DNA from 2 places in the Brenneria goodwinii genome. Region 2 is predicted to be linked to the other one. Evidence: riboswitches for the same ligand, from Rfam matches in the RefSeq annotation. Region 2 holds a riboswitch; the other holds the start of a gene.
What was found. A riboswitch is a leader RNA that binds a small molecule or an ion and turns the genes downstream of it on or off. The one in region 2 is predicted to bind cobalamin.
Positions count from the first base shown of each region.

Region 1: another riboswitch for cobalamin. It lies ahead of ACN28R_RS11670 (cobyrinate a,c-diamide synthase); the one in region 2 lies ahead of btuB (TonB-dependent vitamin B12 receptor BtuB).

Region 1 covers NZ_CP014137.1:2,608,071-2,624,008, reverse strand. Annotated here, with positions in the region: gene ACN28R_RS11720 (ABC transporter permease) at 1-805, opposite strand, end outside; gene ACN28R_RS11715 (ABC transporter permease) at 795-1,715, opposite strand; gene ACN28R_RS11710 (ABC transporter ATP-binding protein) at 1,724-2,845, opposite strand; gene ACN28R_RS11705 (polyamine ABC transporter substrate-binding protein) at 2,985-4,040, opposite strand; gene ACN28R_RS11700 (MurR/RpiR family transcriptional regulator) at 4,234-5,070, shown strand; gene ACN28R_RS11695 (hypothetical protein) at 5,335-5,478, opposite strand; gene ACN28R_RS11690 (hypothetical protein) at 5,643-6,095, shown strand; gene ACN28R_RS11685 (GHMP family kinase ATP-binding protein) at 6,173-7,033, opposite strand; gene cobD (threonine-phosphate decarboxylase CobD) at 7,026-8,099, opposite strand; gene ACN28R_RS11675 (NAD(P)-dependent alcohol dehydrogenase) at 8,183-9,241, opposite strand; cobalamin riboswitch at 9,793-10,003, shown strand; gene ACN28R_RS11670 (cobyrinate a,c-diamide synthase) at 10,238-11,650, shown strand; gene cbiB (adenosylcobinamide-phosphate synthase CbiB) at 11,653-12,615, shown strand; gene ACN28R_RS11660 (cobalt-precorrin-8 methylmutase) at 12,627-13,271, shown strand; gene cbiD (cobalt-precorrin-5B (C(1))-methyltransferase CbiD) at 13,295-14,419, shown strand; gene ACN28R_RS11650 (cobalt-precorrin-7 (C(5))-methyltransferase) at 14,416-15,015, shown strand; gene ACN28R_RS11645 (decarboxylating cobalt-precorrin-6B (C(15))-methyltransferase) at 15,008-15,577, shown strand; gene ACN28R_RS11640 (cobalt-precorrin-4 methyltransferase) at 15,570-15,938, shown strand, end outside.
Region 2 covers NZ_CP014137.1:3,949,210-3,965,147, forward strand. Annotated here, with positions in the region: rRNA gene ACN28R_RS17570 (23S ribosomal RNA) at 1-1,602, opposite strand, end outside; tRNA gene ACN28R_RS17575 (tRNA-Glu) at 1,822-1,897, opposite strand; rRNA gene ACN28R_RS17580 (16S ribosomal RNA) at 2,040-3,581, opposite strand; gene murI (glutamate racemase) at 3,954-4,811, opposite strand; gene btuB (TonB-dependent vitamin B12 receptor BtuB) at 4,756-6,636, opposite strand; cobalamin riboswitch at 6,704-6,956, opposite strand; gene trmA (tRNA (uridine(54)-C5)-methyltransferase TrmA) at 7,086-8,189, shown strand; gene ACN28R_RS17600 (YijD family membrane protein) at 8,230-8,613, opposite strand; gene fabR (HTH-type transcriptional repressor FabR) at 8,714-9,343, opposite strand; gene sthA (Si-specific NAD(P)(+) transhydrogenase) at 9,538-10,944, shown strand; gene oxyR (DNA-binding transcriptional regulator OxyR) at 10,927-11,844, opposite strand; gene metF (methylenetetrahydrofolate reductase) at 12,471-13,364, opposite strand; gene ACN28R_RS17625 (bifunctional aspartate kinase/homoserine dehydrogenase II) at 13,690-15,938, opposite strand, start outside.

The DNA.
Region 1 (15,938 bases), 1.3 Mb from region 2:
CTGCGGCGATTAGCAGCGATACCAAAATCAACAGCGTGGCGATGACATTGATTTCAGGCTTTATTCCGCGCCTGATCATGCCGTATATCTGAACGGGAAGGGTGGTGGCGTCAACGCCGGAGATAAAATAAGTGATAACCAGATCGTCCATGGAAATAATAAACGCCAATAACGCGCCACCAATAATACTGGGTAATAACATCGGTAGCGTAATGCGCCGAAACGTCACCCAGCTGTTTGCGCCCAAATCATAAGAGGCTTCTTCCAGCCGGGTATCCATTCCCGCCAGCCGGGCGCTGACAATCAGAAAAACGTAGCTGCACAAAAAGGTGCAGTGGCCGAGAATAATCGAGGTTCTTCCCAACGGAATACCCGCGTTGACGAAAAATATCAGCAATGCGATGCCTAATATGATATCCGGCATCATCATCGGCATGTATAGCAGGAATCGGTAGAACCCTCTGAGATAGAAACGGTAGCGCATTAACGCCAGTGCGGTCATGGTGCCGATGATCGTCGAAATAACGGTGGTGATCAGCGCGATGATTAAACTGTTCTTTAACGCATTGAGCACCTGATCGGTGGAGTCGATATACAGCGCATTGTCTGCAAGATGATTACTCATGCCGAACAGCGATAAATACCAGTCAAAACTGAATCCCTGCCATATCATCATATTGATGGGATTGGCGTTAAAGGAGTAAATCGCAATCAGAAATATGGGAAGATAAAGAAAAAGAAAGAACAGCACGCCATAGCAATTAAATAGCCATGCCATTATCCGTGAAACAATATTACTCTTCATCGTTCCTCCTGCTTGATATTCCGCCGGCGCCGGCATGGGAATAGCGACTGCTCAGATACAGATAGAGCAACAGCGCGAATAAAACCATCGACATCAGCAACATGGCCAGCGCGGCGCCAAACGGCCAGTTTCTGGCGGAGAGAAACTGTTGTTCGATTAAACTGCCGATCATCACCACCTTTGCGCCCCCCAGCAGCGAGGGCACAATAAAATTGCCGAGGCTGGGGATGAACACCATGATGGAGCCGGAAATCACGCCGGGCAGCGTCAGCGGAAAGATAACCCGGAAGAAGGTTTTAACCCGGTTGGCGCCCAGGTCATAGGAGGCCTCAATCAAATGATGGTCGAGCCGCTCGACGCTGGCGTAAACCGGAAGAAACATAAAGGGGATGTAGATATACGCCATGCCTATTAATACCGCTTGTTCGGTATAGATCAGATCCAGCGGCCGGGCGATTACCCCCATCGTTTGCAACACGGTATTCAGAAACCCGGTCGGGCGCAGAATCAATACCCAGGCGTAGAGGCGAACAATCAGGCTGGCAAAAAAAGGCAAGGTGATAAGGAATAATAAGAAATTACGAATCCTGGGCGATTTGTTTCTTACCCAGAATGCGATCGGATAGCAGATGATCAGAGAAATGACCACGCTCATTAAGGCAATACGAAAGGACGTCAGAATGATTTTCAGATAAAGAATATCAAACTCTTCCTGCGTTCCGTCCGCCCAGCCCAATATGCGGCCATAGTTGTCAGAGTAATAACTCCACTCTACGCCGCCATACATGCCCGGCGTGAGTATGCTGAATACCACCATGATCGCCAGCGGAATAAACAGGCAGATTGCCAACAGCAGGGTCACTGGCGATAACAGCCCGATAAGCGGAATAGATTTTTTCCATTCAGACATGGGAACCCTCAGCGCGGCAACAGATGACAAGCGGTAACGGCATACCAAAGCGTGATGGCATTTCCCGGCGACAGATCGTCTTGGCGTGCGGAATCGGTCAGATGAATCAACGCCTTAATGATGTCTCCCTGCGCGGAATGCAGAATGACCTCGATATCGGTTCCCATAAAAATCACCTGACTGATAACGCCACGGACTTCGGCATAGCGAGTCTGGTCGTCATTCGGTTTTACCAGGTGGAAATGCTGAGGTCGCAATAACAGCCATAACCGCTCCCCCTCCTGACAAGGTTGACGGTCGCTCGCCAGCCAGGATCCTCCCGTTTCACTGGCTAGCAATACTGTTCCGGCCATTTTTTGCCTGACCTCTGCGGCAATCATATTGCCTTCGCCGATAAAGCCGGCCACAAAAGGGTTGGTCGGCGTATGGTAAATCGCCGCCGGCTTATCGTTCTGCTGTATCTTGCCGCCATTCAACACGATGATGCGATCGGACATGGTCAGGGCTTCGTCCTGATCGTGGGTGACGAAAATAAACGAGATACCGAGTTCGGACTGCAGGCGTTTAAGTTCGAGCTGCATACTTTTGCGCAGATTGCGATCCAGCGCGGAGAGCGGTTCGTCCAGCAGCAACAGCGTCGGATGATTAATAATGGCGCGCGCCAGCGCGACGCGTTGCTGCTGACCGCCGGAGAGCTGAGCTGGGCGGCGTTTTTCCATATTCAGCATTCCCACCATTTCCAGCGTTTCCGCCACGCGGCGGTTGCGCTCCTCACGCAATACGCCGCGAATATCCAGGCCGTAACCGACATTATCCGCCACGCTCATATGGGGAAATAGGGCGTAGCTTTGAAACACGGTGTTCACCGGCCGTAAATGCGGCGGTATGTGGTTCATTTTTTTCCCTAAGATCAATAATTCTCCGGCATCCAACTGCTCGAACCCGCTAATGATCCTGAGTAGCGTGGTTTTGCCGCATCCGGATGGGCCAAGCAGTGTGACGAACTCATTGTCTTTTACCGAAAAAGAGAGGTCGTCCAGTGCCTTGACGCTATTGCCTTCAGGGGTTTGGTAATATTTAACGGCCTTGTCAAGCGACACGACGGTACGAAAGTGGTGGTCATGACTCATTGTCTATCCCAAATGCGAAATACCCTGGGGTCGGGTTTGATTAAATGTGGTGCTGAGACGCGCAGTCATGGTCATCTCATGCGCTTTCATTACGCGCATCGAGCCATGCCGGTTCGATGCGCGATGGTGACGCTACGGATTAGTTCGCGCTGCGGAATCGTGTCCAGGTTCTGTCGTACAGGCGCAGATCTTTGCCCAGATCGCCGAATATCTGTAGTTTCTGGCGGATCTCTTCCGGCGGATTGGCTGCCGGATTGTTTTTCAATGCATCGGGGAGTAACGCTACGGCATCGCGGTTTGGCGTGCCGTTCATCTGCTGCGCGGTATTCATCGCCGCAATTTCAGGCTGCAAAAAGAACTCCATAAACTTTTTCGCATTCTCTTTATTCGGCGCGCTGGTCAATACGCACATATTTTCCTGATACATGGTTGCGCCCTCATCAGGAATGACGTACGCCAGATTTTCCGGATCCTGCGACACGTACATCAGCGCGCCGACAAAATAGTGCGCGGCCGCCACGTCGCCGGATTGCACCAGCGGAATACTTTCATAGGTCAATGCGGATATTAATGGCTTGCGCGCGGTTAACCAGTCGGATGCCAGCTTCAGATCGTCCGGATTGGAAGTGTTGACGGACTTGTGGTTAACGATTAAGCCAACGCCCAGCGTTTCGCGCATATCATCGAGCATGATCACCTTTTTCCCTTTCTCGGCTTCGGCGAAGAAATCTTTCCAGGAGGTAATCGGCTTATCGACTTTTTTCTTGTTATAGAAAATGCCGACGGTGCCCCAGGCGTAGGGAAGACAATATTCGCCGGTGGGGTCGCTCTTGGCCCGTAAAAACGCCGGGTCGATATGTTTAAAGTCGGGGGAGAGGTTAATATCCGTACGCGCCAACAGCTTCAGCGCCGCCATGGCGTCCTGCATATGCACGGAAGGAAAGACGATATCGTAGCCGCTGGCCCCGGCCTGTATTTTGGCCAGCATCTCTTCATTACTGCCATAGGTATCGAGTTTTACATTAATGCCGGTTTCCTGGGTAAATCGCGTCAGGACTTCCGGGTTGATGTAGTCCCCCCAGTTATATAGCCGTAACTCACCCGCCGCTTTCGCCGGTAAGCTACTGAATACGCATGATAATACTAACCCGAAAATGATGCCCTTCATCCAACTTAGCCTGTTAATGATGTACATTTTTCTTCTCCGGTGGGTTTGCTATTTAGCCATGGGGACTAAACTGATATGTTGTTTGACAGAATTATGTCTTTTGGGATTACTTTGCAATTAATATGCCAAGGAAAGGATAGGATGGCGGTTTAAGGTATTTTTATGTCACGATATTTATATTTGGTATTTATATACCTTTTTCTATCAATGAGGTAACACTATGCTTGACGCCAGGGTGGAAAAGCTGGAAGGCAATTTGACGCCAGCGGAAAGGACGCTTTGGGCCTATATCAACGCAAATCTTGAGAATATCGCGTTCGAAAATGGTGCAACACTTGCTCAAAAAAGTGGCGTTAGTCCTAATACCGTTAGCCGTTTCTGCCGCCGCTTGGGCTACAAAGGATTAAAGGGACTGAAGGAAGATCTGCGCGATGAGGTAAGAGTAAAGTCATTGCTCAATACCACCTTGCTGGCGCGTGTCGAGCAGCAAAACGACGATTTAACCGTGCATCTCAATAATGAGATAGAGGCGCTGGTTAAATTCTGGGAGCAAATCGGCAGCCAGCACTGGCAGGATATTGTCCAGTGCGTCAGTCAGGCCGAGCATGTTTTTGTCTGTGGTTTTCAGACGATCCGCGGCCTGACGGAGGATTTCGCCAACCGACTGTCGCTGGTGAGAGCCAATGTCGAGTTCCTTGATCTTTATGGCGGCGTATTGGGCGGGTGGATTGATAGTTACGACAAACAGTGCTGTGTCCTGCTCATCGATATCGCTCCCTATGCGGATGCAGGCATCGCCTTTGCCAATGAATGTATTAGGGAAAAAGCCGATCTGGTGGTTTTCACCGATGAGTACGGCATCGCCAAATACATGAATACCCCGCATATTGTCACGATCACCACCAAAACCGGGCTGATACTGGAATCCACCGCCGGATTGGTCAATGCGCTCAACGTTCTGCTGCACTGCGTGGCGGGCCGCAACCGCGATAAGCTGAAACAGCGTCTGGAACGTTTTGAAAGCCGCGTGAAGCGTCTAAACCTCTATCGAACGTAGCCGATCTGAACAGCCTGTTTATACGCGAGCCGGTCGGCACCGCGTTGCCGACCAATAAATATCCTGGAATCAGGAAGTTGTTTTGATTGAATCAAGAATAAGTAGGCTGATGTAACTAGATGTTTATAAGGATATTTTCAGGATGATTCCGCATTGTTTGCTGATTGTTGTACTTTTATTATTCTCTCGTGATATCCCATCAATACTGAGGTAAACATGAGTCGTATATTTAAAATCATTGGGGTGATTACATTAATCACGGCGTTAAGTGGTTGCCTGTTCCCGCCTCCGGGCGGCGGCGGCCATGGCGGTGGTGGTCACGGTGGTGGTCACGGCTTCCAGGATACGCATGACAGTCAGATGGGGCCACGTTAAGTTTTTGCCCGCCATACCAGGAATAAATACCATTCACAGGCAGGTTTCTCCTGCCTGTTTTTTTACTATCCCTTTCCCGCGTTTTCCTTTTTTATGTCGACGCCATTAACGATGCTAACGTAATGATGTTGATGTTATTATTCGCTGCGGTTTTATATTGTGTAAGACAACGGTTGTCCGAATACAGGAATGGAATGATGCAAAAATTACGTTATATACTCGGCCTGGTGGCGATGCTCTCATTGGCGCAGATGGCAGGTATCAGCGGCGCTTACGCAGAAACGCCGCGACCGCCGATTGCCAATATTGTGAAGGCATATCAGGGAACGGAAGGGGCGCAGGTATGGACGTTACGTATTGGCGAGCCAGCGGAGTCACAGGCGTTAGTGCAGATTACCGGCATCGATCATGACTGGAACGGTAAAATCCAGAAGATGAACGTTGAAAAGCTGTCCAATAGTACCCGTTACTGGCTGAACGTGAATAACAACAAGTTTGTCGTACTGATTTTGAATCAGGGTTACGGTGAACTTTACCTGCCGGGTGAAGCGCAACCCGTTCATATCGGCTACAGCAAAGACCTGTCCGATCAGGGGAATGCGCAAGCGTTTCTGACTGACTATTTACAGCAGTCCGCTGGAAATAACTAACGTTCTCACGGCATCCGGGGCGTTCTGCCGCGGATGTTGTCCCGCTGTCACTCCTCGCCGTTCTATGGATATCCCCATCACCGCACGCCGCCGGCGATCATCGGCAACAGATATTGAATAGGGTAATGCCGCGTAATTGCGCGCTGATGTAACTGCCGGTTTATTTTCTCCACATCGTGACGGCGGCGATCGAGCAACAGTCCGACTACGCTGCCGCTGTGCGCCACATTCAAGCCGTAAAGGCCGTTGGCTTCGACCACATCCAGCAACGTGTTAAAGGCCGGTTTGCTGAGCGTCTGTTGGCTGGCAATGGCGCTGAGAGTGCAGGCTTCCCCCAGCCGGTGGCGATTTTGTGTGGCAACCGCCGAGCGGAACAACTGCCAGGCGCGCTCCAGCTCTCCGGCGTGATGCAATAGCGCCTGCCGCCGATCGCGGCGGTGGTAGTCGGCGGTGTCCAGCGTTTGCGGACTTTCCAGCAGCAAGATATCGATGGCCGGCAGCCAGTCGCAGGAAATGGCGGTTTCAGCGGTTTGATGATCAAACAGCGTAAGCTGGCGAAACAGCGTGCTGTCGGTCGGCTCCAGCCGGACGCACAGCGCGGCGAGGGTCGCTTCATCCAGCGTTTCCCCCAGATGGCGGGCGGCAGCCAGCGCGGTAGCGGCGATATCGGCGGTACTGCTGGCCATTCCTTTGGCTACCGGAATGGTAGACGTAAAATCGATGTGCAATCCGCGCGTGGTATCCGCCGGGTGACCGAAATGCGCGACTACCGTTTCCAGCATGCGCCGCATCCGCGGGCGCTCATGCAATCCCGGCTTGCCATCCGTGACCGACACGGTGCTGAACCAGTCTACCGGGCAGGAGATCAGCTTCTCACCGCCGAGGATCCAGCCCTGAATCAGCTCGCCGCAGGAGGCCGGGCACCGCGCCTCAGCCATGGCCGAAAACCTGATGCAGCGCCGTAATCAGCCGTCTGTTGTCGGCGTCGCTTTTGATAGCGACCCGATAATGGCTGGCGGTCAGACCAGGATAGTTGGCGCACGAGCGGATCAGAATATGGTGGGTCAGCAACGCTTGCTGAAGGTCGATTTCCGGTCGCAGACAATGGAGAAAAATATAGTTGGCCGCCGGCTGCCAGACGCGAAGCTCGGGCATGGCGCACAGTTCCTGATAGAGACAGCGCTGCGCCTCGGCCAGCCAGCGGTGCGTCGCCGCGATATAGGCGTGGTCGTCCAGAATAATTTCACCGGCCAGCGCGGCGAACACATTGATGGTCCACGGCTCGCGCGCGCGTTTCATCGCGCTGATGGCGTTCCGATCGCCGCTGACCAGATAACCGAGACGCAGGCCGGGAATGGCGAAAAATTTGGTCAGCGAGCGCAGAATATAAAGCTGAGGGAATGCGGATAGGTACGGGATCAGTCCCGGCGCGTCGGACAGGAAGTCGATAAAGGCTTCATCGACGATCAGCGCGGTTCGCCGCTGCTGGCAACGCTCGGCGATGGCCAGTAGCAACTGGGGATCGGGCATCAGGCCGGTCGGGTTATTGGGGGTGGCGATAAACAGACAGTCATAGTGCGTATCGTCCAGCGCCGCCAGCAGCCGCTCATCGGGCTGAAAGCCGTCCGCTTCCGTCATGGCGTAATCATCAATCACACAGCCGGCCCGCTGTAATGCGCGGCGGTACTCGGTAAATCCCGGCGTCAGCAGCAGCGCCCGGCGTGGTTGAAGATACTGCGCCGCGGCATAGATTAATTCGGTAGCGCCGTTACCGGCGATAATATTGCCGGCTTCACAGCCGTGAACGCGGGCAAGCGCAGCGTGCAGCTCGCGGTATTCCACATCGGGATAACGCTCGGCGCATTCAAGCTGGCTGACTATCGCCGCTTTCAGCGAGTCCGGCATGCCCAGCGGATTGATATTGGCGCTGAAATCGATAATGTCGGTGGCATCCACGCCGATTTTTAATGCCATTTCCAGTATATTGCCGCCGTGTTCGCTCATTACTATCTCGTCTGTTTTTGCTACCTATTACCGGCATCAGAGTACCATAAGCGAGGGGATGGCACTCTGATGCCGTTACAACGTTAGAAGCTCTCTTTCAGAGAAGCCATTTCAATCACAAAGCGGTAATGCACGTCGCTTTTCAGCATACGCTCGTAGGCGGTGTTGATATCCTGCATGTTGATCATCTCAACGTCACAGCTAATGCCGTGTTCGGCGCAGAAATCCAGCATCTCCTGGGTTTCTTGAATACCGCCAATCAGGGATCCGGCAATGGCTTTACGGCCCATGACCAGCGGCGCGCTGTGCACCGTCGGTTCAATCGGCTCAATCAGCCCGACCAGGATCAGCGTGCCGTCACGCGCCAGCGTGGCCAGATAGGGATTGAGATCGTGCTGCATCGGCACCGTATCAAGAATGATATCGAAAGTGTTGGCGGCGATTTTCATTTGCTCGTCATCGGAAGAGATGATCACGCGATCCGCGCCCAGGCGGCGCGCTTCCTGCTCTTTGCCTGGCGAACGGGTGAATAGCGTGACTTCAGCCCCCATGGCTTTGGCAAACTTCAGCCCCATGTGGCCCAGTCCACCCAGACCGACAACGGCGACTTTATCGCTCGGTCCGACATTCCAGTGGCGCAGCGGCGAGTAGGTGGTGATCCCGGCGCACAGCAACGGCGCGGCGGATTTCATATCCAGCTTATCGGATAGGCGAAGCACGAATTTATCGGAAACGACGATCCGCTCGGAATAACCGCCGAAGGTCGGCAGGCCATCGTGACGGTCGACCGCGCCGTAGGTCAGAGTCATACCTTCTTCACAATACTGTTCCAGGCCGTCTTCACAGGCGTCACACTGCTGACAGGAATCCACCATGCAGCCGACGCCGGCCCAGTCGCCTTCTTTAAATCGCGTGACTGATTTACCCACGCCAACGACCTTGCCGATGATTTCATGTCCGGGGACGATGGGGTAATGGCTGTTTTTCCATTCGTTGCGCGCCATATGGATGTCGGAATGGCACACGCCGCAATAAACAATATCGATGACCACATCATCTTCTCGCGGATCTCTGCGGACAAACTGATGTGGGACTAACGGGCTGGCGGCATCAAGCGCAGCAAAACCACGTATATTCTGCATTCTATTTTCCTCTCCATTTATTGCACGACATCAAGGGATTGAATCCTGGATTCAGTATGATGCATATCTTGGCTAATGTGGGTATGAATTTGTGATATGTCTCATCGGCATGGTGGGGCGGCATAACGCATGATGACAAAATTTTGCTATTTGACTTTTATCATACCGGCACTGAATAGTGCGGATTTTCGCGATGAAGAGAACAATAATTTGTTATTCCTGCGCGAAAATAAGCATCGCTAAACGATAAAGTTCACCATTTTTTTTGGCATGAAAGGGCTATATTGAGTTTGACGATAAACGTGGTCTTACGGTTTTCATCCTTGTGCACACCACCATCGTCGACCGTCAGCCACCACTGTCATCTGCGCCAACCACCACGCGTCAGTAGGCGGGGATCGCCTGTTGAAACCGTGGACGGTCATTGACTGATTCCCGCCTACGCGGCAATGACGGGGTTAGGGAAGATGACGATGAACAGTTTATTTAAAAAGATATAGCAGGCATATAAACGCTAATGCGGTGTAAATAAAAAGTTAAAAATGAAATAACCATTGTATCGCTGTCAGGTAAGAATCTTTTCAAATGATTCTGCTGGGAAGGGGGTGAGAATCCCCCGCAGCCCCCGCTGCTGTGATGCCGACAAATCCGTATCCCCGATGGATTGCAAAAATGAAGGGGAGAGCCACTGATCGTAAGATTGGGAAGGCGCGGAGGAGGATGACGCTAAGCCAGAAGACCGACCTGACAAGCTATACCCGTCATACTTCAAGTTGCGGGTGCGTTGGCTTTCCTTGCTCACCCCAGTCACTTACTGGTGTAAGCTCCCGGGGATTCGCTGCGTCGCCGCCTTCCTGCAACTCGAATTATTTAGGGTATGTATATATTCAACTCCTTCGGTGGGAAGCGGGTTGTCATCCGATGCGTGCGTCAGCAATGCTGGCTGCGCGTACTCTTTTGACACTGCATATCCCGGCCGAAACGTCGGGATTTTTTATGTCAGGCTGCAGTGAAAAAAAACCGCATAAGCGCGGGACGGATAAAAAAGCCTTTGTGATCGCCGGTACCGGCAGCGGCTGCGGCAAAACCACCGTCACGCTGGGGATCCTGCGGGCGTTGATGCGGCGCGGGCTTGCCGTCCAGCCCTTCAAGGTCGGGCCGGATTATTTGGATAGCGGCTGGCACAGCGCGGTATGCGGCGTGGCCTCCCGCAATCTGGACGCCTTTATGCTGCCGCCGGCAACGCTGAACGGTTTATATCGCCAGCACATGCGCCATGCCGATGTGGCGGTGATCGAAGGGGTGATGGGGCTGTACGACGGTTACGGCACCGATCCGGACTATTGCAGCACGGCGGCGATGGCGAAGCAGCTGGGGTGCCCGGTGATTTTGCTGGTGGACGGCAAAGCGGTATCGACGTCGGTGGCGGCCACCGTGATGGGCTTCTGCCGTTTCGATCCGGCGGTGAACATCGCGGGCGTGATTGTTAATCGCGTCAGTTCGGCGCAGCACTACGCGCTTATTCGCCATGCCATTGAACACTATTGCGGCGTTCCGGTGCTGGGGCGGCTGCCGGTCATGGAAGAGGTGACCTTGCCTTCCCGTCACCTCGGTCTGATCCCGGCGCAGGAACAGGCTAATGACGATCTCCGCTGGCGGCAACTGGCCCGGCAGGTGGAAGAAACCATTGAGGTAGACCGTCTGCTGGCGCTATGCGGCAACACGGTATTCCCCGCCGGCGAGGCGCCCGCGCTGCCCGCGCCTGAGCTGGCCGACGGCCTGACGCTGGCGTTAGCCGATGACGAAGCCTTCAATTTTTACTACCCGGATAATCTGGATCTGCTGGAGCAGGCCGGGGTGCGTATCCAGCGTTTCAGTCCGCTTTACGACCAGCAGCTTCCCGACTGTCAGATGATTTATATCGGCGGCGGCTATCCGGAAATCTACGCGCCGCAGCTGGCGGCCAATACCGCGATGCACCGCGCCCTGCATCGGGCGCACCAGCGCCGGATCCCGCTATATGCCGAATGCGGCGGCCTGATGTATCTGGGAACGGGGCTGACCACGCTCGACGGACAGCGTCATACCATGACCGGTATTCTGCCCGGCGAAAGCCGGATGGGAAAACGGCTGACCCGCTTTGGCTATTGTCAGGCGCGGGCGAAGCAGGACACGCTGCTGGCGGCGGCGGGTGAAACCCTGCGCGGGCACGAGTTCCATTACTCCGATTTTTCCACGTCGCTATCTCCCGTCTTCGACTGCGCCAAATCCCGCGACGGCGCCGTGATCCAACAATGGCAGGGCGGCTATCAGCTCGATCAGACCTATGCCGGCTATCTGCATATTCATTTCGCCCAGCGTCCCGGCGTGCTCGATCGCTGGCTTTCCGCCGCCAGGAGGCCGCTATGACCTTGACGCCGGCGGCCTGGCTCGTCGCTTTTTTACTTGATTATTGGCTGGGCGATCCTCCGCACTGGCCGCACCCGGTACGCTGGATCGGCAATCTGATCGCCTGGCTGCAACGGGGCATTCGCGCCTGCTGCCGCAGCGAGCGAGCGCTTAAGCTGGGCGGCGGATTGCTGTGGCTGGCCGTGGTGGGCATCACCTGGGGAGTCAACTGGGGCGTTTTGGCGCTGCTGACGGCGATCCATCCGTGGCTCGGCTGGCTGGCGGAAGTGTGGATGATCTACACCTGTCTGGCGGGGCGTTGCCTGAGCGACGCGGCGCTGGCGGTTCATCAGGCATTGCGGCAGAGCACGTTGGAGGAAAGCCGTCGACAGCTCTCATGGATCGTCGGGCGCGATACCTCGCAGCTTGAGAGACCGCAAATCACCCGGGCGGTGGTGGAAACCGTGGCGGAGAACAGCATCGATGGGGTGATTGCGCCGCTGTTTTTCCTGCTGATCGGCGGCGCGCCGTTGGCGATGGCCTACAAAGCGGTGAATACCCTGGATTCGATGGTGGGTTACAAAAATTCGAAATACCGGTCGATCGGCTATGTTTCCGCAAGGATGGACGACCTGGCGAACTATGTCCCCGCCCGGTTGGGATGGTTGCTGCTGAGCGCCGCCGCCTGGCTGCTAAAGGACGATTATCGGCAGGCGTGGCGCATCGGCTGGCGCGATCGTTACCAGCACGCCAGCCCCAACTGCGCCTGGTCGGAAGCCACGGTGGCGGGGGCGCTGGGGGTGCGGCTTGGCGGGCCGAACAACTATTTTGGCGAGCGGGTAGAAAAACCCTGGATTGGCGATGAACGCCGGGAAATTACCCTGAGCGATATCCCGCGCAGCATCAATCTGATGAAAGTGGCTTCTTTACTGGCCTTAATGCTGTTTAGCGCCGCATATTTTCTGCTGTCGGTCATGACGGCATAAGGAACGGACATATGAACTATCTTCAGCAGCCGCAGGACATCGAACGGCAAAGTTTTGTCATTATCGGCGACATCATCGCCAGCGAGCGGCCCGATTACCGTTTCGCCGATGCGGATCGCGAAGCGATCGTTAAGCGCGTGATCCACACCACGGCCGATTTCGACTGGCTGGACACCCTGTATTTCTCGCCGGATGTGGTGACGCGGATCGCCGACGGCCTGCGCGCCGGCTGCACGCTGTACACCGATACCACCATGGCGCTGTCGGGCATCAATAAAACGCTGCTGGCGAAACTGGGCTGCGAGTGCCGCTGCTTTATCAGCGATGCGCGCGTGGTCGAGCGGGCGAAGGCCGGGAATATGACACGCTCGATGGCGGCGGTGGATGTGGCGCTGGAAGAACCGGGCAGCAAGCTGTTTGTGTTCGGCAATGCGCCGACCGCGCTGTTCCGGCTGTTGGAGCATTGCGCGGAAAAACCGGCCTCGGCGCTGGCGGTTATCGGCGTGCCGGTGGGGTTTGTCGGCGCGGCGGAATCGAAGGCGGCGCTGATAAATAGCGCGCTGCCGTGCATTGCCGCGCGCGGCCGCAAGGGCGGCAGCAATGTGGCGGCCGCCATCGTCAATGCCATTCTGTATCGCATACGGGAGACGCTGTGAACGCCGATCGCCAAAAGCCGGAAATGCAGTTGGACAGCGTCTGGCACAACGGTAAGCAGTACCGGAAAGGCTACACCACCGGCTCATGCGCGACGGCGGCGGCCAAGGTGGCGGCGCTGATGGTGCTGCGCCAGCAGGTGATCGATCAGGTGTCTATCGTCACCCCCTCCGGCGTGACGCTGTATCTCAACGTCGAACAGCCGCTGATTGAAGGCCGGCAGGCGACGGCGGCGATCCGCAAAGACGGCGGGGACGATGTGGACGCCACGCACGGCATGCTGATTTTCGCCCGCGTCACCCTGTGCGAGCACGGCGATATTCATATTCGCGGCGGGGAAGGCGTCGGCACCGTCACGCGCAAAGGCATCGGCCTGCCGGTAGGCAGCTCGGCGATTAACCGCACGCCGTTGCAAACCATTGAAGCCGCGGTGCGTGAGGCAATCGGCCCGGCGCGCGGCGCGGAAATAGAAATTTTCGCCCCGGAAGGCGAAGCGCGGGCGAAGAAAACCTACAACGGACGCCTGGGGATCCTCGGCGGGATCTCGATCATCGGCACCACCGGCATTGTGACGCCGATGTCGGAAGAGAGCTGGAAACGCTCGCTGGCGCTGGAGTTGGAAATGAAACGCGCCGCCGGCGAAGATCGGGTGATTTTGGTGCCCGGCAACCACGGCGAACGGTTCGTGCGCGAACAGCTCGGGTTGGATGGACAACGGGTGGTGACCATGAGCAACTTCGTCGGCTACATGTTGCAGGAAACCGTAAGGCTTAAATTCCGCCATGTGGCGCTGATTGGCCATCCCGGCAAGCTGGTCAAGGTGGCGGCGGGGATTTTCCACACCCACAGCCATATCGCCGACGGGCGCATGGAAACCCTGATCGCCAATCTGGCGCTGATGGGCGCGTCCCAGGATGTTTTGCTGGCGGTTAATCAGTGCGATACCACCGAAGCGGCGATGGAAGTGATTGCGCAGCACGGCCTGCAGGCGGTGTATGAGCGGATCGCCCGGCGCATTTGCGAACGGGTAAACGAGATGATGCGCTTCTCCAACGATCCGCCGCGCGTTGACGCCATTCTGTTCTCTTTTGATAACCAGGTGCTGGGAACCAACCGGCCGCTGGCTGATATCGTGGAGGCGCTGCGATGATTGTGGTCGTCGGCATTGGCCCCGGTTCTCTGGCGCATCTGACGCCGCAAGCGCGGCAGGCGATCGCCGCCGCCGACATATTGGTCGGCGGGGCGCGTCATCTGGCGCTGTTTCCTGACTTTCACGGCCGGACCCGCAAACTGGATGCCGATATCGACGGGCTGCTGGCGTGGCTTGACGAGCACAAATCCCGTCAGGTGGCGGTGCTCGCCTCCGGCGATCCCTTGCTGTACGGCATCGGCAAGCGTCTGTCCGCCCATTTCGCTACGGATGAACTGCTGATCGTGCCCGGCATCAGCGCCGTGCAGTATCTGTGCGCCCGCGTCGCGCTGGATATGAATGATCTTTATCTCACCAGCAGCCACGGACGTACGCCGGATTTCGATTGGATCCTGCAACACGACAAGGTGGCGATGGTGACCGACAAAATTATCGGGCCGCGGGCCATCGCCGACGCCATTTTGCAACGGAAACTGACGCGCACGTTGATTATCGGCGAAAACCTGTCGCTGCCGGATGAACGTATCCATCGCCTGCCACCGGAGAAGGTGGCGCAACGCTATGACATGAATGTGGTGGTGATCCTCAATGAATGATGATGAATTTTTACGCGGCCAGCGGGTGCCGATGACCAAAGAAGCGGTGCGGCTGTTGGCGCTGGAACGGCTGGAACTGGCGGGCGCGCAACGCCTGATTGACGTCGGCGCCGGCACCGGCAGCGTATCGCTGGAGGCGGCGCTGCGTTTTCCGGCTCTTCAGGTCACCGCCATTGAACGCAATCCGGCGGCGCTGGCGCTAATTGAAGAGAATCGCCGGCGGTTCGGTTGCGGCAATGTGGAGATTATCGCCGGCGCCGCGCCATTACCGCTGGCGCTGATGGCGGATGCGGTATTTATCGGCGGCAGCGGCGGACAGCTGACGGAACTTATCGACTGGTCGTTGGCTCACCTGCACCCCGGCGGACGGCTGGCGCTGACCTTTATTCTGCTGGATAACCTCAATACGGCGCTGACGCATCTGCAGTCGCTGAATGTGGCGTCGCTGGCGTGTACGCAGCTACAGGTTTCATCCCTGACGCCGCTCGGCAGCGGCCATTACTTTAAACCGAACAACCCCACCTATCTTATTTCCTGCTGCAAGGAGGGAACACATGTCTGAGCATGACGAGACACAGCAACAGGCTAAACAACCGCGCACGTTTGATCCCCGCAAAATCTGGTTTGTGGGCGCCGGGCCGGGCGACCGCGAGCTGATTACGCTTAAAGGCTACCGCTTATTGCAGCAGGCCGACGTGGTGATCTACGCCGGGTCGTTGATTAATACCGAGTTACTCGGCTACTGCCGGCCGCAGGCGGCGTGCTACGACAGCGCCGGGATGACGCTTGAGCAGATCGTTTCGCTGATGGTGACCCGTTCGCGCGCGGGCAAGCTGGTGGTGAGACTGCAAACCGGCGATCTCTCGCTGTACGGATCGATTCGCGAGCAGAGCGAAGCGCTGGCGCAACACGACATCGGTTTC
Region 2 (15,938 bases):
CAACCAGTACAGGAATATTAACCTGTTTCCCATCGACTACGCCTTTCGGCCTCGCCTTAGGGGTCGACTCACCCTGCCCCGATTAACGTTGGACAGGAACCCTTGGTCTTCCGGCGTGCGGGTTTTTCACCCGCATTATCGTTACTTATGTCAGCATTCGCACTTCTGATACCTCCAGCAACCCTCACAGGCCACCTTCAACGGCTTACAGAACGCTCCCCTACCCAACGAACGTATCCCTAAGCCAACTCGACTTTGTAAAACGCATTGATGTCGCTTCGCGCCATCAATCGTCATTCCACATCGCCAAATTGTCTTGGGTGATACGTTCGCTGCCGCAGCTTCGGTGCATGGTTTAGCCCCGTTACATCTTCCGCGCAGGCCGACTCGACCAGTGAGCTATTACGCTTTCTTTAAATGATGGCTGCTTCTAAGCCAACATCCTGGCTGTCTGGGCCTTCCCACATCGTTTCCCACTTAACCATGACTTTGGGACCTTAGCTGGCGGTCTGGGTTGTTTCCCTCTTCACGACGGACGTTAGCACCCGCCGTGTGTCTCCCGTGATAACATTCTTCGGTATTCGCAGTTTGCATCGAGTTGGTAAGTCGGGATGACCCCCTAGTCGAAACAGTGCTCTACCCCCGAAGATGAATTCACGAGGCGCTACCTAAATAGCTTTCGGGGAGAACCAGCTATCTCCCGGTTTGATTGGCCTTTCACCCCCAGCCACAAGTCATCCGCTAATTTTTCAACATTAGTCGGTTCGGTCCTCCAGTTAGTGTTACCCAACCTTCAACCTGCCCATGGCTAGATCACCGGGTTTCGGGTCTATACCCTGCAACTTAACGCCCAGTTAAGACTCGGTTTCCCTGCGGCTCCCCTATTCGGTTAACCTTGCTACAGAATATAAGTCGCTGACCCATTATACAAAAGGTACGCAGTCACCCCACCCCAAAACACTCACTGCTTGTTTTGTGTGTTGCTCATCGCAAAAAACGCGATGACAACCGTCACCTCGACATCCGCATTGCCTTTCGGCCCGGAAGTGTTTTGGTGGTGGGGCTCCCACTGCTTGTACGTACACGGTTTCAGGTTCTATTTCACTCCCCTCGCCGGGGTTCTTTTCGCCTTTCCCTCACGGTACTGGTTCACTATCGGTCAGTCAGGAGTATTTAGCCTTGGAGGATGGTCCCCCCATCTTCAGACAGGATATCTCGTGTCCCGCCCTACTCATCGAGCTCACAACCTGTGCATCTTCGTGTACGGGACTCTCACCCTTTGTTGTGCGACTTTCCAGACGCTTCCACTGACACACAAGCTGATGCAGACTCTGGGCTCCTCCCCGTTCGCTCGCCGCTACTGGGGGAATCTCGGTTGATTTCTTTTCCTCGGGGTACTGAGATGTTTCAGTTCCCCCGGTTCGCCTCATCACACTATGTATTCATGTGATGATAATGTGTCGAAACACACTGGGTTTCCCCATTCGGGTATCGTCGGGTGTAACGGTTCATATCACCTTACCGACGCTTTTCGCAGATTAGCACGCCCTTCATCGCCTCTGACTGCCTAGGCATCCACCGTGTACGCTTAGTCGCTTAACCTCACAACCCGAAGGTGTCTTTCGACATCTCGCGCTGCGATTATTTGAGAGACTCTGATACAGCCAAATCACATCTCAGTACTACACGGAGAGATATGTTTAGCCGCATCGTTTCAAATTTCAGCTTGTTCCAGATTGTTAAAGAGCAATATCTTAAACACGACTCGGTAAAGTCATCTTTAAGATATTCGGTGATAATGTCTTTCACTCATTATCGGTATGGCGTCCCCAAGGGGATTCGAACCCCTGTTACAGCCGTGAAAGGGCAGTGTCCTAGGCCTCTAGACGATGGGGACACGAAATCCGACTAAACCTCAGGCTTAATCGTTCCGCATCAGCATGAGTCCAGGACTCATTACATCAACAGGTGCGCTTGCTCATTATTTTTCATCAGACAATCTGTGTGGACACTGCACATTACCTATATCAGGCTTTTGGTAAGGAGGTGATCCAACCGCAGGTTCCCCTACGGTTACCTTGTTACGACTTCACCCCAGTCATGAATCACAAAGTGGTAAGCGCCCCCCCGAAGGTTAAGCTACCTACTTCTTTTGCAACCCACTCCCATGGTGTGACGGGCGGTGTGTACAAGGCCCGGGAACGTATTCACCGTAGCATTCTGATCTACGATTACTAGCGATTCCGACTTCATGGAGTCGAGTTGCAGACTCCAATCCGGACTACGACGCACTTTATGAGGTCCGCTTACTCTCGCGAGGTCGCTTCTCTTTGTATGCGCCATTGTAGCACGTGTGTAGCCCTACTCGTAAGGGCCATGATGACTTGACGTCATCCCCACCTTCCTCCGGTTTATCACCGGCAGTCTCCTTTGAGTTCCCGACCGAATCGCTGGCAACAAAGGATAAGGGTTGCGCTCGTTGCGGGACTTAACCCAACATTTCACAACACGAGCTGACGACAGCCATGCAGCACCTGTCTCAGAGTTCCCGAAGGCACATTCGCATCTCTGCAAACTTCTCTGGATGTCAAGAGTAGGTAAGGTTCTTCGCGTTGCATCGAATTAAACCACATGCTCCACCGCTTGTGCGGGCCCCCGTCAATTCATTTGAGTTTTAACCTTGCGGCCGTACTCCCCAGGCGGTCGACTTAACGCGTTAGCTCCGGAAGCCACGGTTCAAGACCACAGCCTCCAAGTCGACATCGTTTACGGCGTGGACTACCAGGGTATCTAATCCTGTTTGCTCCCCACGCTTTCGCACCTGAGCGTCAGTCTTCGTCCAGGGGGCCGCCTTCGCCACCGGTATTCCTCCAGATCTCTACGCATTTCACCGCTACACCTGGAATTCTACCCCCCTCTACGAGACTCTAGCCTGCCAGTCTTGAATGCAGTTCCCAGGTTAAGCCCGGGGATTTCACATCCAACTTAACAGACCGCCTGCGTGCGCTTTACGCCCAGTCATTCCGATTAACGCTTGCACCCTCCGTATTACCGCGGCTGCTGGCACGGAGTTAGCCGGTGCTTCTTCTGCGGGTAACGTCAATGAATAAGGTTATTAACCCTACTCCCTTCCTCCCCGCTGAAAGTACTTTACAACCCGAAGGCCTTCTTCATACACGCGGCATGGCTGCATCAGGGTTTCCCCCATTGTGCAATATTCCCCACTGCTGCCTCCCGTAGGAGTCTGGACCGTGTCTCAGTTCCAGTGTGGCTGGTCATCCTCTCAGACCAGCTAGGGATCGTCGCCTAGGTGGGCCCTTACCCCGCCTACTAGCTAATCCCATCTGGGTTCATCCGATGGTGTGAGGCCCTAAGGTCCCCCACTTTGGTCTTGCGACGTTATGCGGTATTAGCTACCGTTTCCAGTAGTTATCCCCCTCCATCAGGCAGATCCCCAGACTTTACTCACCCGTCCGCCGCTCGCCGGCAAAGAAGCAAGCTTCTTCCCGCTGCCGCTCGACTTGCATGTGTTAGGCCTGCCGCCAGCGTTCAATCTGAGCCATGATCAAACTCTTCAATTTAAGATTTGTTTGATTCGCTAAGTTAATAGCTGTGCTCAAAGAATTAGTAACTGTTTATTCGTAATGAATTTACTGCTAGTCACTCTTCAAGACTTTTTTATATCGTTAGCCGATACGGTCTTGTGAGTGCCCACACAGATTGTCTGATTAAATTGTTAAAGAGCAGCGCCACATTAACCTGTGGCGCGGGCGGCATATACTATGCTTTTCCGCTGTGAAGTCAAGTGATTATTGCCTGACTTCCGACTCGCCGCACAACCGCGCAAGCGCTGTTGCCGGGTCAGTGGGAGCGCATTATAGGGACTTCTCGGCGGCTGACAAGCGCTAAATGCAAAAAAATCATCAAGCGCTTATTATTTACCCATTGGATCATTAAAGCGGTAGTTTTTCCAGCGATGCAAACCCGTAACGCTGCAATACCGGCCAAAGAGTGGCCACTTCGGGCGTTATCGTCAGACAATAGACCAGATTCTTTTCCGTAGAGACAGGCGCTTGCTCAAGATTAGCGATAAGCCATGCCGTTCTCCTGGCGATAGCCGCCCCCGAATCAACCAGACGAGTACCGCTTGGCAGCGCCGAATGTAGCTCATCCGCCAATAGAGGGAAATGCGTGCATCCGAGTACGACGGTGTCGGGCGGTTCCGGTAGTCGTAACCACGGGCGCAAGACTTTTTGCAGATCTTCAGTGCTAATGTTTTCCCCTTGCAGCTTTGCTTCCGCCAGTTCAACCAACTCGGAAGAGCCCAGCAACAATATCTGGCAGTCGTTGGCAAAGCGGGCGATAAGCTCATGCGTATAAGGCCGTTGTACGGTGGCGCGCGTGGCCAACAGCCCGACGACGCCATTGCGCGTCAGCTTGGCGGCAGGTTTAACCGCCGGCACCACGCCCACCACGGGGAAAGTAAAGCGCTCACGCAGCGCCGGGAGGGAAATAGTGCTGGCGGTATTACAGGCAATTACCACCAGCGCCAACCGGTGGCGCTGCTGAATTGCCGTAACAATTTTAAGAACGCGTTCGATAATAAACTGCTGAGGCTTTTCGCCGTAAGGAAATGCTTCATTGTCGAACGCATAGATATAGTGAAGATCCGGCAATAGTTGCCGGATTTCATCATAAACAGACAACCCGCCTACGCCGGAATCAAACACCAGCACGGTAGGACGGGCTGGCAGGTCAGAAAGTATAGCTTCCGGTGAGATAGTATTCTCGCCCTGCCGTACGGTAGCCATATGCCGTCTCATAATCTTTATCAAACAGGTTGGCGATTCTACCACGAACCGTTAGCTGGGGGGTTACAGGATATGAGGCGGAAAAGTCGACCGTGCTGTAGCTCGGTAAGCGGCGGGTATTCTGCGCATTGTCGAAACGTTTTCCCACATACTGATAGCTAAGATCGAAATCGATGTCATACAACGTCCAATCCAGTTGATATTTAACCTGCTGTTTAGCACGACGGGCCAATACTTTGTCATCCTCATCATTGCGGGCATCAAGATAGCCTAAGGTCATTTGATGACTCAAAATACCGGTATCAAATGACCCAGTCCATTCAAGGCCTTTCATCGTCGCGGCTTTAACATTGTAATATTTCCCTGTATTCGTAGCAGAGGCATATTCATAATTGATCAGATTATCAATTTTGTTGATATAAGCGGACAAACGCCAATTCAGCGGCCCGGTCAGTCCCTCAAGCCCAGCTTCCCATTGTTTTGACTCTTCTGGCTTCAGATTTTCATTCGAGGTGATGTCAAAACGTTTTTGTCCATATAGCTGGCCCAATGTTGGCGCCTGAAATCCAGTGCCATAGGAAAGCGTGACACGATAATCGGGTATAAATGTCCATCCAGCGGCTACCTGCCAGGTTCCATGGTTTCCAAACTGTTCGTTATCATCTCCACGAGCGGAGCCTTCTAATGTTACCGCGCCATACTGCTGCTGCGTGGTGATATAAGCGCCAGTATTATCTTGTTTGTAGCTGTTCGTCTCCCGTGCACCCGAATTTAAACTCACACCTTCGGAAGTCAGCTTTTGCCGTTTCCAATCAATACCCGCGCTGAGCGTACCGGAAGCAATGGTAAAAGTATTTCCCCATTGCACATTACGCTGCTCCATGTCGTCCTGAGAATTATCCGCCCCATAGCGCCCCTGGGTACTGACATAGTTAAGTACACTGTATTTTTGATAGCCAGCTATCAATTGAGAGGCATATATTCCCTGAGAAAAACGCAAACCAGTACTGTAGGTATGATTATAAATTTGTTGCTCATCTCCCCCGCCTGAATATCCCGCATCATAGTCACTATTCGCGCCATAGCCGTAGCCGCGCAAGAACCCTGAAAAACGCTCATCAAATTTATGTTCAACACCAGCCCAAAATGATTTATTCCGCCAACCGTCTTTATCCCCATCAACGCGATAAGCCGAATTGGGCTGGACATTAAAGCCGTTGGTGTCTTGATAAGCGCCGGCCAGCGTGATGTTTGTATTATCGGCTATCGTATGACGGACACTGCCGCCATATTCCTGATAATGGTTGGAACCCACGCCGGCACGAAGGTTGGTACTGTCGCTATCAGTCTGAGTAATGATGTTAATCACACCACCAATTGCATCGGCGCCATAAACAGCAGAACGAGGCCCGCGAATAAATTCAATGCGTTGTACGAGAGAAATCGGTATCTGGTTGAAATCACTATCACCTGTAATACCGGGCTTCGCTACAGGGACACCGTCAATCAAAATCAGAGTATGACGCGCTTCCGAACCACGAATAAACATCGACGCACTTTGCCCCAACCCGCCGTTCTGCGCGATATCCACCCCCGGCAACCGACGCATGACTTCTAATACATTTTTTGCCTGCCAGCGGTCGATGTCTTCGCGGGTAACGACATCCATTGGCGCCAGCACGGTGGAAACGGGTTGGGGAAAGCGGCTTGCCGTAACCGTGATATCATCGTCACGTTCTGGCGATGAATCCGTATTGTCTTGCGCCCAGACGGGAAAGGCCGTGACAGAAAACGCTGTCGACAGCAATATTTTTTTATTAAGCATGTATCAAGCATCCAAACGATATAGAGGATGCCGCATTACCATGATGAATAGCACGCGATGATCATGGTCACTGCGACGTATACCGGCAGGTCTTCGGGCTTGGGGCCGCTGTCACGCTGATTGCCGAAACATCGTTTGTAATAACCATGATTCGTAACAACTGTTCGTAACAACAAAGAACGATGACTTCCCATCTTTAACAAGACAGTGTCTGCATAATGCTATCGTTCAGACTACCCTTACCGCTGCGCGTCAGCTCCAGATTCACACTGGATTCCCTTTTAACTTGTAATAAAAGGCCGGATTTTCATGCTACGATCGCCTGAATCGGAGGTCTATCCCCTTGTTTCATTACAGAGTAATAACATGGAAAAATTGGACTTCCCGACCGGATTACCTGGAATTCCGGCCAATATAGCCATTTTTGATGCCGTACAGATGAGAAAACCATGACGCCAGAGAACCTGCCAATCGAACAATACGACAACCAGCTAGCACAAAAAACAGAACGTCTTAGTAACATGATGGCATCATTTAATGCGCCCAAACCTGCTGTTTTTCGTTCTCCCGTAAGCCATTACCGCATGCGTGCAGAGTTTCGTATCTGGCACGACGGCGACGACCTTTACCACATCATGTTCGATCAACAGACCAAGCAGCGTATTCGTGTCGATCGGTTTCCGGCAGCCAGCGAGTTGATAAACCGACTGATGCCTGCATTGATTGCCGCTTTGCGGCCCAATCCTATCCTGCGTCGTAAACTGTTTCAGATTGATTATCTTTCCACGTTAAGCGGTGAGGTGGTGGTTTCTCTGCTGTATCACCGGGCATTGGATGATGAATGGCGGCAGCATGCCAGCGCGCTGCGCGATGAACTGCGTACGCAGGGGTTTCAATTGCAACTGATTGGCCGCGCAACCAAAACCAAGATTTGTCTGGATCGGGATTACGTTGATGAATGTCTGCCCGTCGCCGGGCGCGATATGATCTATCGGCAGGTTGAAAACAGCTTCACTCAACCCAACGCCGCCATGAACATAAACATGCTGGAATGGGCGCTGGACGCGACAAAAGACTCCGTGGGAGATTTGCTGGAACTATACTGCGGCAACGGAAATTTCTCACTGGCGCTGGCGCGCAATTTTGATCGTGTGCTGGCGACCGAAATCGCCAAACCGTCGGTCGCCGCCGCGCAATACAATATTGCCGCCAATCACATTGATAACGTGCAAATTATTCGTATGTCGGCGGAAGAGTTTACGCAGGCCATGAATGGCGTTCGTCAGTTTAAGCGCTTACAGGGCATTGATTTACAGGACTACCGCTGCGAAACCATTTTCGTCGATCCGCCGCGTAGCGGCCTGGACACGGAAACGGTCAAGCTGGTACAGGCTTATCCGCGTATTATCTATATTTCCTGCAACCCGGAAACGCTGCGCCATAATCTGGAAACGCTGACCGAAACCCATCAAATCAGCCGCCTGGCGCTGTTTGACCAATTCCCCTACACCCATCATATGGAATGCGGCGTGCTGCTTGAGAAACGCCGGTAATCATGCGAGAACGCAGGCGATCTTTATCGCCTGCCATACGTCATACCTCCGGGGCGTCATCCTGTTTGGCCGCTCCCCGGGCTCTTAGTTTGAAACCAATCCAGAGCACCAACGCCACGCATAGAATTGAGGGCACAAAATTTGAGCCGATATCGGGATACTCAACGCGCACGATCGCGCTGTAGAGCAACAGCCCCAGCAGAAAACAGGCGGCCACCAGCAGAGGAGTCTCTTCTGACATGCTGTGGCTCATATAACGCTGGTGAAGGCAATAGACGGATAAAATCAGCGCGATGATAGGAAATATCGAAAACGGAACCAGGGCGCTAAACAACGCTGAAAATGAACCGTTAATGGATAAACCCGCGACCAACGCTAAAATCAGCGTACCTTTTCCTCTATGATGGTGAGATTGTTCTGTCATGGCTTTTCTCTTCTCTTACCTGTTTATACCCTTCCATTTTTCACGCTGCTGGCGTATCGGCTTCCGGCGCACTGAAATCTAACGGGTATATGCCTAAAATTTACGACGTACCTGCGCCACTATCCTGCTCTCTCCGATACCAATAGTAAGCGCCTTTGGAAATCATGCGCAGTTGCAACACCAGTCTCTCTTCCAGTTGTTTTCGCTGTTCCAGGCCGACATCCAGCGCTTCCGCCCCGGCGCTGAAAACAATGATGACCATCGCTTCCGCCTGCGCTTCCGCAAAACTGCGTGGAATATGATTTTCGACTTCCAGATAATCCGCCAGTTCAGCAATAAAATGTTGAATCTCACGCGCGACAGCGGCACGAAACGCGGCTGACGTCCCTGAACGTTCGCGCAATAACAGCCGAAAGGCATTAGGGTTATTGCCGATGAATTCCATAAAGGTTGAAACCGAGGTTTTTATCACACTGCCGCTTTTGGCAATCCGCTGTCTCGCCTGACGCATCAGTTGGCGCAACATCAAACCGCTTTCATCGACCATCGTCAGCCCGAGCTCATCCACATCACGGAAGTGACGATAGAAAGACGTCGGCGCGATGCCGGCCTCACGCGCGACCTCGCGTAGGCTCAGACTGGCAAAACTGCGCTCCGCGCTTAATTGGCTGAATGCCGCTTCAATCAGGGAACGACGCGTCCGTTCTTTTTGTTGTGCTCTGACACCCATTATCCTGCCCAAATCATCCGTTTTTCTTTCCAGAAAAGCACTATAGCAAACTTTATTGTCAGCATACTGAGACAAAGTCTGCCACATGAAAAATGTGATCATAGGTTTCCATAATAAATACAAGGGTGATTGGGTTGCATCCTGACGCATGTTACAATGAGGTTACTACCTTGTATGAAACAGGTTACCCTACAATGACTACACAACAATCATTCGACTACGATGCTATCATCATCGGTTCCGGCCCCGGCGGCGAAGGCGCCGCGATGGGATTAGCCAAACAGGGAGCTAAAGTCGCGGTAATTGAACGGCACTACAATGTCGGCGGCGGCTGCACCCATTGGGGAACCATCCCCTCCAAAGCGCTTCGTCATGCCGTCAGTCGTATTATTGAGTTTAACCAGAATCCGCTATACAGCGACAACGCCCGGATTATCAGTTCCTCATTTTCCGATATCCTGCGCCACGCGGACAGCGTTATCGGCCAGCAAACCCAGATGCGGCAGGGTTTTTACGAACGAAATCAGTGTGAGCTGTTCTCTGGCGAAGCCCGTTTTATTGATCAGCATACCGTTACCGTTGATTATCCAGACAACAGCCACGACACGCTGACGGCGGCCAATATAATTATTGCCACGGGCTCACGCCCTTATCGACCCCCGGAAGTCGATTTCAATCACTGCCGCATCTACGACAGCGATTCTATCCTGCAACTCGACCACGAACCCCGGCATGTCATCATCTATGGCGCGGGAGTCATTGGTTGTGAATACGCGTCCATTTTTCGCGGCCTGAACGTCAAGGTCGATTTAATTAATACCCGCGATCGCCTGTTGGCTTTCCTCGATCAGGAAATGTCCGACGCACTTTCTTACCACTTCTGGAACAACGGCGTGGTCATCCGCCATAACGAAGAGTTCGACAGCATTGAAGGATTGGCGGATGGCGTTATCGTTAATCTTAAGTCCGGCAAAAAAATGAAGGCGGATTGCCTGTTGTACGCCAACGGCCGCACCGGCAATACGGAAACGCTCGGTCTGGAAAATATCGGTCTGAGCACCGACAGCCGCGGGCAAATCAAGGTCAACAGCATGTACCAGACCGGACTGGCGCATATTTACGCCGTCGGCGACGTTATCGGCTATCCCAGTCTGGCTTCCGCCGCCTACGATCAGGGGCGTCTTGCCGCGCAGGCGATCGTCAAAGGAGATGCCAGCGCCCATTTAATCGAAGATATCCCTACCGGAATTTATACCATTCCGGAAATCAGCTCCGTGGGGAAGACCGAGCAGCAGCTTACGGCCATGAAAGTTCCCTATGAGGTAGGTCGCGCGCAGTTCAAACATCTGGCGCGCGCGCAGATTGTCGGAATGAATGTGGGAAGCCTGAAGATCTTATTCCACCGCGAAACGAAACAGATACTGGGGATCCACTGTTTCGGCGAGCGCGCGGCTGAGATTATCCACATCGGGCAGGCGATTATGGAACAACAGGGCGAAGGTAATACCATCGAATACTTCGTTAATACTACCTTCAACTACCCGACAATGGCGGAAGCTTACCGGGTTGCGGCATTGAACGGATTAAACCGCCTGTTTTGACACGCTTTCCATATAACTTTGCATATGCTCGCGAATGGTGTCAGCCAGTTGCTCATAACGTCCGCGCAACGGCGAACCGGGGCGGTAAACCAGAGCGATAGTTCGCTTCGGCTCGGGTTTATGGCAAGGCAAATAACAGACGCCATCGCGCTCGCGCTCATGGGGAACCGCCAGCGATGGCAGCAGCGTGATGCCGCTCCCCGCCGCCACCATATTACGCAGCGTTTCCAGACTGGTGGCGCGGAAATGGGTGTCTTCATCGGCCCCCGCCTGAAAACAGAATCCCATCGCCTGATCGCGCAGGCAGTGCCCGTCCTCCAGCATCAGTAGTTTCTCACCGGCCAGGTCGGACATCGCCACGCGTTCCCGATTCGCCCAGGGATGATCCTGATAAATCGCCAACTTCATCGGTTCATCAAACAACGGCACTTCGATAAACGCTTCAGACTCTTTCACTAACGCCAGAATAGCGCAGTCCAGCTTGCCGCTGTCCAACTGGGCCAACAGCTGATGGGTCTGCGCTTCGTGCAGATACATTTCAAGTTTGGGGAACGTACGATGCAGCATCGGGATAATTTGTGGCAGCAGGTAAGGCCCAACGGTCGGGATCAAACCGATATGCAATGGCCCAGACATGGTTTCTCCCTGCTGGCTGGCCATTTCTTTCAATACTTTAACTTCACGTAACACCGTACGCGCCTGTTCAACCAACAACAACCCCGCCTGAGTAAACAAAACTTTTCTACTGGTTCGTTCCAGCAGCATCACGCCTAACTCATCCTCCAACTTACGGATTTGTCCACTGAGCGTTGGCTGACTAACGTGGCAAGAATCTGCGGCACGCCGAAAATGACGATGTTCTGCTAGCGCCACCAGATATTCCAGATCCCGAATATTCATTTATTATTCTCCTTATAATGATAGCAATTAACGATAGAAAGACTAGCAACGAATGGTTATCCCTATCAATATTTAAGCGAATAATATTATCCATCGAAGCGCATCTATTTATTTAACCTAAATAAAGCAACACTTTCACCATTAACAGTTCGAGTCCATATTATCAGCCAGAACATATTATCAGCCAGAAAAGTAAACAAATTCCATAGAAGGCTTTCCATACGCGCCAGGGCGAGCAATGGAGTGGGGTTAACAAATACGTTAATGATAAAACTGTCGTCGCATTTCTTCACCAGAGGCTTTTTGCAACCGGATCCCTCAGCCATCTGCCACGCTATAACGAGTTAGCCGGCGTATTCAAGTGATTTGACGCCGATCGCATTTTGTGTAGCTATATTAACGACACATCTATGTTACATGCTTAGTATCCGGATCCAGGTACAGACGATAACGTGGTCATTCCTCACAACAGCAGACAATCTGCCGTTTATCGCGGGATATAGGTGGAAAAAACTGACTTTTGAGTTGATTTCTGAGGAAATTATCCCTGCCGGGAATATTCGGGAACCGACGCGACCAAAAAACCCTGCGCCGGCAGGGTTTCAGTTAATCTTCGTTTTTCTTGTTCAGGCAACGGCCGGGCGCACACCCAGCGTATGACAAATCGCGTAGCTCAGTTCTGCACGGTTGAGGGTGTAGAAGTGGAAATCTTTTACTCCTTCACGACTGAGAATTTTCACCATGTCCATGGCAATGGACGCCCCAACCATTTTGCGGGTCTCAGGATCGTCGTCCAGCCCCTCGAACATCGAGGTCATCCAATTTGGCACACGAACGTTAGTCATGGTGGCGAAACGTTGTAATTGTTTGAAGTTGGAAACGGGCAGAATTCCCGGCACAATCTCAACGTCAATGCCGGTAGAAACGCAGCGGTCGCGAAAGCGCAGATAGCTTTCCACGTCAAAAAAGAACTGGGTGATCGCCCGGTTGGCGCCGGCGTCAATTTTACGTTTCAGATTGATCAGGTCGGCCTGGGCGCTTTTCGCTTCGGGGTGTACCTCCGGGTAGGCGGCGACGGAAATATCGAAATCCCCCACTTCTTTTAGCAAGGCGACTAAATCGGCGGCATACATTTCCGGTTTACCGCCGCCTTCGGGTAAATCGCCGCGCAATGCCACAATGTGACGAATACCGCTCTGCCAGTAATCCTGCGCGATCTCACGCAGCTGATCGCGGGAGGCATCGACACAGGTAAGATGCGGCGCCGCTTCCAGACCGGTACGTTCTTTAATTGTCTTGATAATGCTGTGGGTACGATCGCGTTCGCCAGAATTCGCGCCGTAGGTAACAGAAACAAACTTCGGTTTGAGTGTGCTCAGGCGGTCAATGGAGTTCCAGAGCGTTTCTTCCATTTCGCTGGTACGCGGCGGGAAAAACTCAAATGAAACATTAATTTGTCCCTGTAATTCCGCCAGACTTTGATTCAGCGATTCCCGCTGATTTGCGTGAAAAAAACTCATACCTGCCTATCCTATTAACCAATGCGATTGTTATCGTTTTTCATAACCGTCTATACGTTTAGACGTCTATATAGAAAATGACGCAATCGGCCTGAAGAGTCAATGTTTTTAATCGGAAGAGAGGTGATGATTACTCATCACTCGTGAAAAATATTCATAATAAGCCCCAATCGTAATGTGCCCGGGCTTAGGCAAGCCTATGTGCGCAGAGCGGCTCGTACAGCATCGGAGAATGCGGGGTCGCGTGGCGGACAAATCGCAATCAATAGTGCGCGGCCGCGCACTATTTCCGATCGCATGCCTTCAGAGTGGCTATGTATTTAGATCACAGCAGCTGCGCCAGACGGTTTAAATCCGACTGAATCGCCCCGGCGGTGACATCTCGCCCGGCTCCCGGACCACGGATCACCAGCGAGTTATCCCGATACCAGCGGCTTTCAATCGAAAACACGTTATCGCCCGGCAGCAACGAAGCCAGCGGATGATCGGGTCTGAGCGCCTCAACGCCGACGCGGGCTTTGCCATTAGCGTCAAAACGAGCGACATGGCGCAGAACCATCCCCATCTCCTGGGCGGCCTCCAGCCGTTGCAACATTTGCTCGTTCAGCGATTCGCCATTCTCAAAGAACTGATCGACCGACCCTTCTTCGCACCCGGCCGGCACCAGCGATTCAACCCGCACCTGACTGGGCTCAATCTCATACCCCGCGTCACGCGCCAGGATAACCAGCTTGCGCATCACGTCCTGCCCGGACAAATCGACGCGCGGATCCGGCTCCGTCAGCCCTTGCTGGCAAGCCTGATCCACCAAATCCATAAAGGGCACCGAACCATCAAACTGGAGGAACAGCCACGACAACGTTCCCGAAAAAATACCGCTGATTGCCAGAATACTGTCGCCGCTTTCCCGCAGATCCCGCACGGCGAAGTTCACCGGCAAGCCCGCGCCGACAGTGGCGTTGTATAACCAGTAACGACCGGTTTTGGCGAAAGCGTCGCGAATCTGACGATAATTATTGCCGCCGGACGCCCCAGCCAGTTTATTCGCGCTGATGACATGAAAACCATAACTGGCGAAATCGAGGTACAAATCAGCCACCGATTCGCTGGCCGTCACATCCAGGACGACTAAATCATCATAAGGATGGGAACGCATCCACAGAAACAGATCTTCGCCATCCCGCTCCTGCGCTTCGCTGTCGAAAAACGCCAATACCCGGCTGACGTCCAGACCGTCATAGTTCAGCAAACTTCGGGTGCTATCCACCACGCCGGCAAGCACAAACTCAAACCCGGTACGGGCGGAAATGTGCGATTGCTCGCGGGCGAACAGATCCAACCAGCGGGATCCGATATTTCCTTTACCAAACAGCACCAGGCCAATACGTTTTTCCGCCCGGAACAATGAATGATGCAGCCCGCGAACCAGATGTTCCGTCGGCCCGACGCGCAACACCGCCACCAGACTGATGCCATCTTCCGACTGCCAGATGAACTCTGTCGGCTGATCTTTCAACTGTTGATAAAAACGGTGACTATGCAAAGGATTATTGCAGACGCCAGCGCCCACCATCGCCACCAACGCCAGACCTTCGCGCAGGGTTAATCGGGCGGGCAATCCGGCTTGATTCAACAGTTGCCAGGCGCTGTCGACCACTTCCGTGGTGTAACACAGCTGCAATAGGTTGCGATCGTGATGAATTCCCGTCGCCAGCGGTTTTATCTGCGCACGATTCAGTAACTGTTCCACATCTTTTTGGATCAGCAGGAATTCGTGTTCCGTCGACGCCTGAACTTCAATTAGGCAAACATCGTCATGGCTGGTGACGATTTTAGCTCCCGTTCCTGATGCCAGCACGCGTTCAATACGCGTAGAGCCTTGATCGGGCTGATAGCTGCAACGCAGTTGCAGATCGATATCGCTGCCGGATACCGGCTGTAATGTCCGGGTATGCAATACCGGCGCGGCCAGCCGCGCCAGTTCACTCGCTTCATCCAGCCGCAACAGCGGCAGCAGACAGGCATCCTTAACTTTGCGCGGATCCGCGCTGTAGACCCCGGCGACATCGCTCCAGATGGTCACCCGTTCAACGCCGGCCAAGGCGCCGATTTGGGTAGCGGAATAGTCGCTACCGTTACGCCCCAGCAACACCGTTTCATCCGCTTCGTTGCGGCAGATAAACCCGGTGACGACCAAACGCTGCTCGGAGTGCTTTTCCAAAAACTGTTGCAGCAGCGGTCTGGAACGGCTTTCATCCACCTGAGGCTGCGCGGCTCGCTCGGCGCGCAAAAAATCGCGCGCATCCAGCCAGGAAGCCTGAATATCCATCTGGTTAAGCAGTGCCGCCATCAGACGCGCCGACCAGATCTCGCCGTGGCCGACGACTTCGGCGTACACAGCGTCACTGATTTTTTCGTCCAAGAGCGCAGCTAAACGTTCCAGATCGCGAATAAACTGGGTCGTCAGTGGTTCAGCCACTTCAGGAGGCAATAGCCCGGCAATCAGATCGCTTTGATAACGACGCAGCGCCTGCTGAACCTGATGGGCGGAGAGTCGATCGCTTTGACTCAGTT